Regions from separate parts of the Vibrio frigidus genome, predicted to be linked through region 1. Evidence: riboswitches for the same ligand, from Rfam matches in the RefSeq annotation. Region 1 holds a riboswitch; the other holds the start of a gene.
The links. A riboswitch is a leader RNA that binds a small molecule or an ion and turns the genes downstream of it on or off. The one in region 1 is predicted to bind lysine.
Positions count from the first base shown of each region.

Region 2: it holds a riboswitch for lysine, as region 1 does, so the genes downstream of both, lysC (lysine-sensitive aspartokinase 3) here and AACW90_RS03675 (Na+/H+ antiporter NhaC family protein) in region 1, are expected to answer to the same signal.

Region 1 is NZ_JBCDMC010000002.1:49,195-52,619, reverse strand. Features, by position in the region: gene AACW90_RS03685 (inosine/guanosine kinase) at 1-772, shown strand, start outside; gene AACW90_RS03680 (H-NS family histone-like protein) at 848-1,255, opposite strand; lysine riboswitch at 1,621-1,800, shown strand; gene AACW90_RS03675 (Na+/H+ antiporter NhaC family protein) at 1,897-3,425, shown strand, end outside.
Region 2 is NZ_JBCDMC010000003.1:437,107-440,531, reverse strand. Features, by position in the region: gene metH (methionine synthase) at 1-5, shown strand, start outside; gene lysC (lysine-sensitive aspartokinase 3) at 115-1,473, opposite strand; lysine riboswitch at 1,574-1,751, opposite strand; gene AACW90_RS07625 (pyridoxal-phosphate-dependent aminotransferase family protein) at 1,973-3,094, shown strand; gene AACW90_RS07620 (PglL family O-oligosaccharyltransferase) at 3,123-3,425, opposite strand, start outside.

The DNA.
Region 1 (3,425 bases):
TATCCCTGAATCGATTTTTAAAAATGCTTCTGCTTTGGTGTTAACGGCGTATCTGGTTCGTTGTAAAGAAGGCGACCCGATGCCGGATGCAACAATGCGAGCGATAGATTATGCCAAAAAATATAATGTCCCTGTGGTGCTCACTCTTGGTACAAAATTTGTTATTCAAGATGACCCACTGTTTTGGCAACAGTTTTTAAACGACCATGTATCCGTTGTGGCGATGAACGAAGACGAAGCAGAAGCGCTCACCGGTAATGGAGACCCTTTGTTAGCCGCAGACAAGGCATTGGATTGGGTTGATTTAGTATTGTGTACTGCGGGCCCTGTGGGACTGTTTATGGCTGGTTATACTGAAGAGAGTGCTAAGAGACCAACTACGTTGCCGCTACTGCCTGGTGCTATCGCTGAGTTCAATGAATACGAGTTTAGTCGACCAACCATTAAGGATGCGTGTGAGTCACCAATCAAGGTGTATTCCCATATTGCGCCTTATATGGGAGGACCTGAAAAAATTAAAAATACCAATGGAGCAGGGGATGCCGCACTTTCTGCGTTATTGCATGATATGGCCGCAAATAGATACCACAAAGAAAATGTGCCAAATTCAAGCAAGCATCAATACCCTTATTTAACGTATTCCTCGTTCTCTCAAGTGTGTAAATATTCAAACAGAGCGAGCTATGAAGTATTGGTACAACATTCCCCCCGATTATCAAGAGGATTACCTGAGCGCGAAGATAGTTTAGAGGAAGCGTATTGGGAGAGATAATAGTTGTTGTATTAATAGGATGATAAAAAAGAGCTCCTTAGGGAGCTCTTAATAATTTAATGCATTTACTTTATATTAGATTAGGAAATCATCTAAAGGTTTGCCAGCATCAAGCTGCGATTGGATAGTAGAAGGTGTTCTACCTTGACCTGTCCAAGTTTTTTCTTCGCCATTTGTATCAACATATTTATATTTAGCTGGGCGAGGTTCGCGCTTCTTGCGAGTTTTTGTTTTTGTTTCGCCAGATAATGCAGAAATTAAATCTTCAACATCAATGCCATCTTTCGCAATCATCTGAGCATATTCAGCTAGCTTAGCTTCTCTTTCTGCTAAAGCTGCTTTTTCTTCGTCTGCTGCTGAACGACGTTCTTCAACAACGATGGTAAGTTTTTCTAGGGCTTCTTCTAATTGCTCAAAAGTTAATTCGCGAGCAAAGGCACGCAGACTACGAATATTGAGCAGCGTTTTTGTAAGTTCTGACATGTTTACTTCCATTTGATTATTATTAAACACCACAATAATAACAGTCAAATTAAATAATACCAAATTATTTAGAATTAAATTATATATAGCGCACTAATCTCGCGACAGAATAATATAAATTTTTGTAAATTGACCTCATATTTCCAATTCGATGAACTGATATTTTGACAATTCTCTGACATTATTACGTAACCTTTTAAAAAGCAGTGTATATCAACCGTATTGGATTCTATGGACATATCTATCGAATGAAATGAATTGTGACGGCTTTTTATGTTGCAAAAGATGGTCAAATCCGTACAATTGCGCGCACCTTATTCAGTTTCTAGGTTTATATAAGAGTTTTTCTTTATATCCTAGCTGTTTACTGAGGTAGAGGAGCAATAACTATCAGTACATTCTATTGGGGTGATGCCAATGAATAGTCTAGAAAGGAGTTATTGCCGAAGTGAGTGCGTTTATCAAGCCGCTTGCTGGGGTCGTATTTAATAATTACGACACTGCCATAGTGTATTTTTTATTAACTATGGAGCGCTACTGTGGGTTGGGAAACTGTTGGTTTTCTTTCACTTATCATTAACATATCCACATTTTACATGTTAATTCTGCAGTAGATCTCTAACCAATCGGTTTTGTAGATCATGAATTTAGTAGACTTTGCTTCGTCACCCTTATCGTTATTACCACCTTTAATGGCTTTAGGCCTTGCTGTCGTTACCCGCCGTGTATTAGTTTCCTTGGGAATTGGTATCGTTTTAGGCGCCTTACTCCTTGCGGACTATTCCATATCAAACTCCTTTAGCTATATAGGCACTACGGTTAAAGGTGTATTTGTCGAGGATGGAGGTATCAATACTTGGAATATGAGTATAGTTGCCTTTTTAGTCATCCTTGGAATGATGACCGCGTTATTAACTCTATCTGGAGGCACTAGAGCGTTCGCTCTTTGGGCTCAGACACGAGTGAAAAGTAAACGTGGTTCACAATTGCTCGCGGCCTTTTTAGGCGTATTTATATTTGTCGATGATTATTTCAATAGCCTTGCTGTTGGTGCGATCTCACGCCCTGTCACCGATCGTTACAATGTGTCACGGGCAAAATTGGCCTATATTTTAGATTCAACCGCTGCGCCTATGTGTGTATTAATGCCAGTCTCTAGTTGGGGCGCGTATATAATGACTATTATTAGCGGTATTCTAGTCAGCCATGGGCTAACTGAATATTCAGCGTTGGGTGCCTATTTACGTTTAGTTCCAATGAATTTTTATGCGGTATTTGCATTATTGATGGTGTTTGCTGTTGCATGGTTTCAATTAGACATTGGTGCGATGAGTAAACATGAACATGAAGCGTCCCTAAACAATAAATGCACTTCTGATGAAAGCAGTCCTGAAGCTCTAGAATTAAATGAAGAGCTCGATATCGTAGAAAGTGAATATGGAAAAGTGTCTGATTTAGTCCTTCCTATTCTATTTTTGATTATCGCAACGGTTGTGTCGATGATATATACCGGAAGCACGGCATTAGAATCTGACGGCAAAATATTTTCATTGCTAGGAGCATTTGAAAATACCGATGTTGGTCGCTCGCTCGTATATGGTGGCTTAGCCGGACTAATTATTGCGTTATTTACCGTCTTCAAACAAAAATTACCGATAGCCGATATTGCCAATACAGTTTGGATTGGTGCTAAATCTATGTTTAGCGCTATATTAATATTGATTTTTGCATGGTCGATAGGCTCGGTTATCGGTGACATGAAAACAGGGGCCTATTTGTCTTCTCTGATTCAAGGTAATATTAGCGTCCATTGGTTACCTGTCATTTTATTTTTATTGTCAGGCTTAATGGCGTTCTCTACAGGAACATCATGGGGAACGTTTGGAATAATGTTACCAATAGCGGGCGATATGGCCGGTGCGACAGATTTAACAATGATGTTACCTATGCTGAGTGCTGTTTTGGCTGGTTCAGTTTTCGGTGATCATTGTTCACCGATTTCGGATACGACGATATTGTCATCTACGGGGGCTCGTTGTAATCATATCGATCACGTTGCGACTCAGTTGCCGTATGCCATTACTGTCGCGCTTGTCTCTAGTATCGGTTTTGTCGTTCTTGGGTTGACGAATTCTGTCGCGACGTCATTCGCTACCGCCTTTATTGCATT
Region 2 (3,425 bases), on a different contig from region 1:
GCTAGTAGTGAAAGCTATTGCTAAACATGACAGTCTTTGACTGCACGATAGAAGACAAAGAAAGGTGATAAAAAGGCTTGGTTAAAGATACCAAGCCTTTTTATTCGACGACCATTACTCACGTAGTTCGAATAATTCTCTATGTAGATCCTGAACAGCCCGACGGGAATCAACAGAACGTACTAAGAAACACAAATTGTGCGGACTAGCACCATAGCAAATCATGCGTAGATTGAAGTCTTCTAAAGTACTGAATACTTTTTTTGCGTAACCTTTACATTCACTCATATTATTGCCAATAAGCGCGACCAAACAGAGATTTTGCTCTACTTCTACAGTACAAAGTTCTTCCAGCTCTTTTTGAGCGTCAATGGGTAGTTCTGGCGCGCCACCTGACGTGTTCGTTTGGTCAAGGGTAAGCGATACACTTACTTCTGATGTAGTGATCAGATCAACGGAAATCTTATACTTCGCTAGAATTTTAAACACGTCGGCTAAGAAACCATACGCTTGAAACATATTCGGACTACGCAGTGTTACCATAGTTTGGTTTCCGCGTAATGCTAATGCCCTAAATAGCGGTGAACTTCCTACTTTTTGTCTGATCCAAGTCCCCCCTTTCTCTGGCTCTTTAGACGATCCTACGAACACGGGAATGCCATGGCGTAATGCGGGAACTAATGTCGATGGGTGTAGTATTTTGGCTCCGAAGTTGGCCATTTCGGAGGCTTCACTGAAACTAATTTCAGGGATGGGTGCAGCTTTCGCTACTATGCGTGGATCTGTCGTGTAAATACCAGGAACATCTGTCCAAATCTCAAGGCCCGATGCTTCAACCGATTCTGCAATTAATGCTGCACTATAGTCACTGCCGCCACGACCAAATGTCGTCGTATTACCATCTATATCAGCGCCAATAAAGCCTTGTGTAACGACAACATTATCGCGACATAAAGGGATGAGTTTTTCTTGTGCTAGTTTAGCAACCGAATCTAGTTCTGGGTCTGCTTTTCCGTAGGCGTTGTTGGTTCTCATTATATCGCGAATGTTAAAACGTGCCGCACTTAAGCCGCGCTCTCTTAGTATTTGAGTGAGCAAGTGGGTTGACATCCGTTCGCCATAAGCAACCATGTGATCTGTGAGTTTATCGCTACTTTGGAATGATGCTGCTTCAGCAGCCGATGCCACGCTCTTTAATAAAGAGGCGACGGCTTGTTCTGTTTCTAAAGGGTCGGCGAGCTTATCAATGATGGCATAATGGATATCTTCAAGTTGTTCAATGACAACACGACGACGTTGTTCGTCTTGAACTCCATTTGCCAACTCAACCAACAAGTTTGTCACACCAGAGCAAGCACTAATGACGATAAGTTTTGTGTTTGGGTTGTTCTCTATTATTTCAGCACAACGGCTCATGGCTTCAAAGTTGGCAACACTTGTGCCACCAAATTTTGCTACATTGAATGCGCTCACGGCATTTCTCCCTGTATGTATTCAAATTAACAGTATTTCTATTTTTGTTATATTGAAGAGAGATTACTAGAGCAGAGGAAAAGCATTAGATATGGATGCGGACCTCAGAAGCTCTTCACCAAACAAGGTTGGTGACAATTGGTAGGATTCAGCCTACTCAACCGATGATTATACACACTCAATGAAATATCATCTCGGCACCGCTCCCCCTGAATGCTTTGTCTCGGAGTTAAGGCTCCACAAAACACTTGCCTGGGCAATGCTCCTCTTCTGCTATAAAGCGAATTATCTAAATCAAGTTCAAACAAATCCAGACCTATTCATTGAACGATGTTGACGTCTAAATGTCAATTGATAAAACGAATATTTGCCCAGTATTTATACAACGTAAAAACGGTGCTTGATCAAGTGGTTTGACCTCTATACTAGAGTCGAATTGTTGAATGATGGATTATGAGTTAGTCTTTAATCCCCTACACGTCTTATAAAAGGAATAATTATGACGATTCAGAGCTTTGTACCTCCTCATAGAACATTAATGGGGCCCGGACCTTCAGATATTTCACCGCAAGTTTTGCAAGCGTTGAGCCGTCCAACGATAGGGCATCTTGACCCATTATTCATCAATATGATGGATGAACTAAAACAGCTTCTTAAATACGCTTTCCAAACAGAGAATACGTTTACTATTGCGGTATCTGCACCCGGTAGTGCTGGTATGGAGGCTTGTTTTGTCAACCTAGTAGAAGCCGGCGATAAAGTAGTTGTATGCCGAAATGGTGTGTTTGGTGAAAGGATGCGTGAAAATGTCATCCGCTGCGGTGGTGAAGCTATCGTGGTTGATAATGAATGGGGCGAACCTGTTGACGTTAGAAAAGTAAGAGACGCTCTTGACACCAACCCTGACGCAAAAATTTTAGCTTTTGTACATGCTGAAACCTCTACAGGTGCTCTTAGTGACGCTCAGGCTTTGGCTTCTTTAGCACAAGAAAGAGGGGTCTTGACCATTGTTGATGCGGTGACTTCGCTTGGAGGCGTGCCGTTGAAAGTAGACGAATGGGGGTTAGATGCCGTGTATTCAGGTAGTCAGAAATGTTTGTCCTGTGTGCCTGGTTTATCTCCTTTGACTTTTTCTGCAGCGGCTATTCAGCGCATTCAAAATAGACAGTCACCTGTGCAAAGTTGGTTTTTAGATCAAAGTTTAGTATTGGGTTATTGGAGCGGTGAAGGTAAACGTAGCTATCATCACACTGCACCTGTAAATAGTCTTTATGCTTTGCATGAAGCCTTGTTGTTACTAAAAAATGAAGGGTTGGAAAATGCATGGAAACGACATCAAGTCATGCATGAAAAATTAAAGACTGGTTTAGAGTTGATGGGGATTCAATTTGTAGTAGATGAAGATTATCGACTGCCACAACTCAATGCCGTATATATACCTGAAGGGGTAGATGATGGCGCCGTTAGAGCAACGTTACTTAATGACTATAACTTAGAAATAGGTGCTGGTTTGGGAGCATTAGCTGGAAAGACATGGCGTATAGGGTTGATGGGGTACGCTTCGAGAAATGAAAACGTGGCTCTATGTCTAAAAGCGTTAGACGACACTTTAAATCAATAAGTTCGTAAGTAGGGTGGTTTGTACCACTCTACTTTTTAATCGCTCCCTCTTTTTTTGTAGTATCAGACTCTATCGAATTGCTCTCTTCTTCAATCACATTATTTTCAGTATTTTGGTTGTGCTCTTCATCTATAGCAATGGGTTCTATGTCTATGGTTGAAAAGTCATGATTTGGAAACAAGAAGCTGGCTTCCGAACGTATTTGATTTGCTTTGCTTATTTCACCTAAACCTAAATAAGCCATGATCAGATTGCTGTAATATAATTCTTGTGGTTTTTGTCTAATGGCTTGTAAAGCCCAGACTATATACTGTTTGATGGCAAGCGCATC